Regions from separate parts of the Saccharopolyspora cebuensis genome, predicted to be linked through region 3. Evidence: riboswitches for the same ligand, from Rfam matches in the RefSeq annotation. Region 3 holds a riboswitch; each other region holds the start of a gene.

Region 1 (2,189 bases), on a different contig from region 3:
CCCGCGGCCCGGCCGGGACGCGGCGCGCGGCTCACCGCTGCCGGTCCAGCTCGACCAGCGCGTCGGCCAGGGCCTCGATCCCGTCGATGGTCTGCAGGCTCACGTTCAGCGCCGTGCCGGTCATCGGCAGCCAGCGCTGCTCGCGCACCGCCGGGAGCCGGGAGACGGCCGGGTCGCCGCGCAGGAAGTCGACCTTGGCCCGCAACGAGTCGCCCTCGCCGTCGCGGGTCAGATCACCGAGCACCAGCAGCGAGGGGTTGCGGGCCAGGATGTCCTCCCAGCCGATCTGCGGCCACATCGAGCGCTGGTCGGCGTAGGTGCCGCGGACCCCGAGGGTGCGCGCCATGATCGCCGGGGCACCGGTGCCGCCCGCCACGTACGGGGTTTCGGTGCGGGCGAACCAGAACAGCACGGAGGTCTCCGGCGGCAGGTCCAGCCCCGCCACCTTCCGCTGCGCCGCCGACACCCGGTCGCGCAGGTCCGCGATCAGCGCCTCGCCGCGCTCGGGCACCCCGAACAGCGTCGCGATCTCCCGCACCTCGCGGTAGATGTCCTCCAGCACCACCGGTTCGCCCAGCGGCGCCTCCTCCGGCAGGCAGTTGCTCGGCGACAGGTAGGTCGGCACGCCGAGCTGCCCGAAGCGCTCCCGCGAGGCGACCCGCTCATCGGTGAAGACGGCCTGGTAGGCGCCCAGCACGATGTCCGGTTCGGTGCTCAGCACGGTCTCGAACGACGGGGCGTTGTCGGCCAGCCTCGGCACCCGCGCGTTGGCTTCGGCCAGGTCCGGGTCCACCGGGTCGGTCCAGGTCGCGGTGCCGACCATCCGGTCCTGCAGGCCCAGCGACAGCATGATCTCGGTGGTGCTCTGGTTCAGGCTCACCGCGCGCTGCGGCGGTTGCTCGACCACGACCTCCCGGTCGCAGTTGGGCACGGACACGGCGCCGGGTGCCGGTGCTCCGGCCTCGGGTGCGGCGCAACTGGTGAGGGCGAGGGTGGCGAGGCTGGTCAGGACCACCGCGCGGCGGGTGCGCAAGACTACCGTCCTTCGCTCGGGGCTCGGTCGCGAAGCCCGGGTGCGAGCCGGGAAGCGGTGTGCGTCCCGGCGAGCCAGCAGGTCTTCGGGCTCGGGCTCGTACGGGCGAGGAGCCTTCCCGGGCCTGGTGGCCCAGTGGCACGTGTCCTCGCCCAGCACCCCTACCGCTGCGCGTCAGCTCCGGCTTCCGACCGGATTCCCCGTCCCGCTCCCGCGGGCACGACTGGCTCGCGCCTCACCCTAAGGGGTCCGGTCCGGGTGGCCTTGCGGGGTGCGCGCTCAGGCTTCCTCGGCCGCGCGCGCCCGCAGGTGGGTGGTCAGCGCCAGCGCGGCGACGACCAGCGCCACCAGGAAGGTCGTGCCGGTCAGCAGCGCCGCCCAGCCGACCCAGCCGCCGCCGGTCGCGCTGGCGTACTGGAAGGTCGCCGCGAGCCTGGTCACCTCGCCCGGTTCCAGCTCCCAGGTGACCGTGCCCGCGCTCTCCTCGCCGTTGGTGCTGGTGATCTCGCCCGGCGCGCTGACCTTGACCTCGACCGACGAGTCGGTGTTGGCCAGCGGGGTGAGGTCGGCCGAGGCCTCCAGGATCACCAGCGAGCCGCTGCGGGAGAGCTGGAACTGGTAGCGCGAGTCGTCCGGGGTGAGCGACTGGCTCAGCCGGGTCACCTCGTCGAAGCTCAGGCCGCGGAACGACAGGTGCGAGCCGACCCGGTCGCCCTGCGCGTAAGGCGTGATCCGCACCTGGTCGGCCAGGTCCTCGGGCGGGGTCAACTGGAACGGGACCTTCCCGTCGGCGGTCTGCGTGGTGATCACCAGCTCACCCGCGACGGCGTCCTCGCCGTCGATCGTGAGCGCCGCGTTCACGTGCAGGCAGCCGCTGGTGACCATCCCGACGAGCACCAGCAGCAGACCCAGCACCGCACCGCGGGCGGGGCCCGTTCGACGACCGCTCGTTGTCCGCTCCACCTGCCGAATCGTCGCACCGGCTGCGGGTTTTCGCCGGGTGCACGACCGCGCCGGAGGAATCCGGATGAGGCTCCGGCGGGCGACGACTAGCGTGGGCGGGCATGGCGACTGATCAGCAGGGCGTGCACGAGATCAGCGACCGGTTCGTCGACGAGCTGGCCGCGCTCGACCCCATTTCCGGCACCTTCCTCGG
Region 2 (2,189 bases), on a different contig from region 3:
GGGCCGCCTGCCGCCCGGCGTAGTCACCGCGCCGCGCGTGCTCCGGGCGCAGCGAGTCCAGCCGGGCCCGGACCCGGTTGTCGCGCACCGAGTCGGCTCCGGCCCGGTCGGCGACCGCGCGCCGGGCGGCGGTGAGCTCGTCGGCCACCGCCTCGCGCCCGTCGCGCAGCGCCCGGCCGAGGACCACGACCTCGTCGACCTTCTGCCGCGCGAAGGCCAGCCAGGACGCCACCCGCGCGTCCACGGCGGTCTCGGCCTCGACGTCGTAGGGCACGTGCAGCAGCGAGCAGGACGTGCCGACCGCGACCTCGCCCGCCAGGCCCAGCAGGGTCGCGGCGGTGGACAGCGCGCCGTCCAGGTCGGTGCGCCAGACGTTGCGCCCGTCGACCAGTCCGGCGACCAGCGCCTTGTCCGCCAGGCCGCGCACCGACGGGAGCCGGTCCAGCGCCGACCGCCCGGCGACCAGGTCCACCGCCAGCGCCTCGACCGGGGTGGCGGCCAGCTCGCCGAGCGCCTCGCCCAGATCGCCGAAGTAGCCGGCCGCCAGGATCTTCGGCCGCTCGGTCAGCTCGCCCAGGCGCCGGTAGGCGGCGCGCAGCGCGGCCAGCTCGGCGGGGGAGCGGTCGGCGGCGAACGCGGGCTCGTCGAGCTGCACCCACTCCGCGCCCGCGCGGTGCAGCTCACCGAGCAGCTCGGCGTAGGCGGTCAGCAGGTCGTCGAGCCGGTCCAGCGGGCGGAACGACTCCGGCGCCTGGTCGTCCGATTTGGACAGCAGCAGGAAGGTCAGCGGCCCGACCAGCACCGGGCGGGTGGTCACGCCCGCTTCCAGGGCTTCCTGGTACTGGTCCACAGGGGACTGATCGGACAGCGAGAACCGCGTGTCCGGGCCGATTTCCGGGACGAGGTAGTGGTAGTTGGTGTCGAACCACTTGGTCATCTCCAGCGGCGGCGTGGACTCCACCCCGCGCGCCATCGCGAAGTAGGTGTCCAGCGGGCTCAGCCCGAGCGCGGTGAACCGTTCGGGCACCGCACCGAAGACGACCGCGGTGTCGAGCACCTGGTCGTAGTACGAGAACGTGTTGCCCGGCACCGAATCCAGTCCGGCCTCGTGCAGCGAGCGCCACGTGTCCACCCGCAGACCGCGGGCGACCTCCCGGAGTTCCGGCTCGCCGATCCGCCCGGCCCAGTAGCGCTCCAGGGCTCGTTTGAGCTCCCGGTCGGGGCCGATCCGGGGGTAGCCCAGCACGGTGGAACCGATCGTGGTTGTCAACGCTCTCTCCTCGCGAGCTCGACGACAGGGGTCCGAGACCGGGAGAGCGCAGGGCGCGACGGCGCGACGAGCTGCCGCGCGGGCGTCGTCCGGCAGGCCCTCCCGCGGGGCCTCGAACAGCGCGCACCGCTCCGGCGCGCGCACCGGTGGCAGGTCTTCGGACTCACGGGCGCTTCCCGGCGTCGCCGGGGATTCCTACTGGCCGTCGCTTCCCGGGCCTGGTGGCCCAGTGCTGATCCCGGTCGTGGACCGGGGACGGCGTTGGTTCCCGTTCACCGCTGCGGGGCAGTCCCGGATTCGCACCGGGTTCCCTCTTGCCTCGGCCGCTCCCGCCCGGTCGGGTGGGGGCGGCCGAACCACCAGCACGGATCAGGCTAGCCGCCGACCTCGCGTTGGCAAGGGCGCCCGCCGCCACGAGGGTCCCCGCGCACCGGGCGCGGCGCCCGTTGACGTCGCCTTTCGACCCGCCGCGCCACCGCGGTGAGATCCCGGACACACCGTCGCGCGGGCGCCCGCCCGCCGTCGAGCCGGACGGTCCGGTGGCGCGCGGCGTCACCGAGCACCGCGGCCGGCGCCTCGCGCGGACGCCCGCCACGTCGGTCCACCGGGGACGGGACCCTCCGCAGTGGGCGTCCGCTCAGCGCTGCGCCGGGTCGGCGGGGAGCCGGTCGAGGGGCATCCCGAACACCTCGCGGTAGGTCGCCAGCGCCTCGTCCTCGGTGAGGGTCCGCTCGGTGCGCTCGCCGTGCTCGGTGCGGACCAGTCGCGTTCCGCTGAGGGTGACCCGGCCCGCGCCGGTGCGCAGCGAGCAGGTCGGGCCGCGGGTGAACGGCGAGCGCGGCGAGGTCTGCTGGTACCAGCAGGTGGGCTCGAAGTCCCGCAGCGCGCGGGGGCGGGGCTCCAGCCGGTACTGCGGCTC
Region 3 (2,189 bases):
GGCGTGCAGCAGCACCACCGCCGAGGCGGGGGTGTCCAAGCCGACCGCGTTGCCCACCCGGGAGTGCTTGGTCGGGTAGGACGACAGCACCACGGCCAGCTTCTTGTCCGAGTCGGCGGTGCGCCGCAGCCGGGCCAGCGCGGTGGCGGTGCCCGCGACCCGGCGGGCGCGTTCGGGGTCGGCCAGGTAGACCGGGATGCCGTCGTCCCCGGCCTCCTTGAAGGAGAACGGCACGCTGATCAGCCGGCCGTCGAACTCCGGCACCGCGACCTGCATCGCGGCGTCCATCGGCGACAGCGCGGCGTCGCTGTCCTCCCAGGTGGCGCGGCTGGTGGTGAGGCAGAGCCCTTGCAGCACCGGGATGTCCAGCTCGGCCAGCGCCCCGGCGTCCCAGGAGTCCTCGTCGCCGCCCGCGCTGGCGTCGGCGGCCACCGAGCCGCCCGCGGCGAGCACCGTGGCCACCAGCACGTCGCAGCCGCCGAGCAGGTCGCGCAGCCCGGCGGCGTCGGACAGCCCGCGCAGGGAGCCGCAGAACACCGGCAGCGCGTTGGCCCCGGCCCGCTCGACCTGGTCGGCGAGGGTGTCGACGAACCCGGTGTTGCCCGCCAGCGCGTGCGCCCGGTAGAAGACGATGCCCACGGTGGGCCGCGCCGGGTCGTGCGCCCGCTCGCCGTGCGGGCCGAACTCCGGCATCCGCTCCGGCGGCTCGAAGCCGTCGCCGGTCAGCAGCACCGTGTCGGACAGGAACCGGGCGAGCTGCCCGAGGTTGCCCGGTCCGCCCTCGACCAGGTAGGTCAGCGCCTGGGTGGCGACCCCGGCCGGGACGGTGGACAGCGCCATCAGCTCGGCGTCCGGGGTGGACTCGCCGCTGAGCGCGACGGTCGGCAGGCCCGAGGCCAGCACCGCGTCCAGCCCTTCGGCCCAGGCGCGCTTGCCGCCGAGCAGCCGGACCACCACCAGATCGACCCCGGTGAGCAGGTCGGGGACGTCCTCGGCGGCGACCCGGGACGGGTTGGCCACCGCGTAGTCGGCACCGGAGGCCCTGGCGGCCAGCAGATCGGTGTCCGCCGTGGACAGCAGCAGGATCCTGGTGGTGCGGGCAGCGTCGGACACGGCGCGTCCTTCCTCGGGGTGCGCGCCCCGATCGGGATCCACGGCGGCCGGAGTGTCCTGGCTCCCGGATCGGCGCGCGGCCCCACCTTCCGGCCCGTGCGGGCCGTGGCTCGTCGGAGTGCGCTCCCCGGTCACAGTGGCGCGACCGCCCCGGTCTCGCACCGGGTTCCTCCGCGTCACCGCCGTCTGACGCCGATCATCCTAACGGCCACCGGCGCGCCCGCCGTGAGACGTCGTTCACGCCGCACCCGGCAGCCCTCCGGGCCGCCTCCCGGACGCGCCGGCGGCGCAGGGCTCGGGGCACGGCCGGGTAGTCGTGCTGCGGAACCCGGGTGAACCCCCGCCGCGGGGACCTCAAGGCGTCCAGGACGTCGCCGATCACAGGGGCAGGTGCCCGCGGCGGGCACCACGTCAACGACAGGGAGGCGAACGACCATGACCGAGACCACCTACCGCACGCCCGAACTGGCCGAGCTGGGCGAGTTCACCGCCGACACCCTCGGTGGCAGCGGCGAGTACGTCGACGGCAACGGCTACTTCCTGCCCTGATCGAGGCCACGGGTCCGGTTCCCGCGCGAGGGGGTCGGACCCCGGTCGTCTCCCCAGGTCGGTGCGGCCAGGCGGTCAGTACCCGGCTTCGAGGTCGACGACGCCGATCAGCGGCTCGCCCGCGAGGCGCCGCCGCACGTTGTCCCGCACCCGGCGGGCCAGCGCCGGGAGCAGCAGCGGCTTCGGGTTCGCCGAGTGCGGGGTGATCAACGCGCGCGGGTGGCCGAACAGCGGGTGCCCGTCCGGCAGCGGCTCCGGGTCGGTGACGTCCAGCGCGGCCCCGCCGATCCGCCCGGCGTCCAGCGCCTCGACCAGCGCGCCGGTGTCGACCAGCGAGCCGCGGGCCACGTTGATCAGCCAGGCGTCGTCCTTCATCCGCGCCAGCGCGGCGGCGTCGATCAGCGCGGCGGTGGCGGCCGTGGCCGGGGCCGCGACCACCACGTGATCCGACCGCTCCAGCAGGGTGCCGAGGGCGTCCGGGTCCTCGGCGGGCCAGGTGCGCTCGGCGCCGTCGACCGGGCGTCCGG

Evidence for each region. Region 3 has a riboswitch for cobalamin ahead of cobN (cobaltochelatase subunit CobN). Riboswitches for the same ligand answer to the same signal wherever they lie in the genome.
Region 1: another riboswitch for cobalamin. It lies ahead of ABD976_RS19500 (ABC transporter substrate-binding protein); the one in region 3 lies ahead of cobN (cobaltochelatase subunit CobN).
Region 2: another riboswitch for cobalamin. It lies ahead of metE (5-methyltetrahydropteroyltriglutamate--homocysteine S-methyltransferase); the one in region 3 lies ahead of cobN (cobaltochelatase subunit CobN).

The regions. Positions count from the first base shown of each region.
Region 1 is NZ_BAABII010000013.1:85,813-88,001, forward strand. Features, by position in the region: gene ABD976_RS19495 (FecCD family ABC transporter permease) at 1-35, opposite strand, end outside; gene ABD976_RS19500 (ABC transporter substrate-binding protein) at 32-1,033, opposite strand; cobalamin riboswitch at 1,093-1,276, opposite strand; gene ABD976_RS19505 (DUF3153 domain-containing protein) at 1,313-1,996, opposite strand; gene ABD976_RS19510 (DUF885 domain-containing protein) at 2,098-2,189, shown strand, end outside.
Region 2 is NZ_BAABII010000009.1:65,913-68,101, forward strand. Features, by position in the region: gene metE (5-methyltetrahydropteroyltriglutamate--homocysteine S-methyltransferase) at 1-1,270, opposite strand, end outside; cobalamin riboswitch at 1,402-1,646, opposite strand; gene ABD976_RS14355 (arylamine N-acetyltransferase family protein) at 1,908-2,189, opposite strand, start outside.
Region 3 is NZ_BAABII010000001.1:193,627-195,815, forward strand. Features, by position in the region: gene cobN (cobaltochelatase subunit CobN) at 1-1,113, opposite strand, end outside; cobalamin riboswitch at 1,165-1,284, opposite strand; gene ABD976_RS00865 (lasso RiPP family leader peptide-containing protein) at 1,549-1,662, shown strand; gene ABD976_RS00870 (NAD(P)-dependent oxidoreductase) at 1,738-2,189, opposite strand, start outside.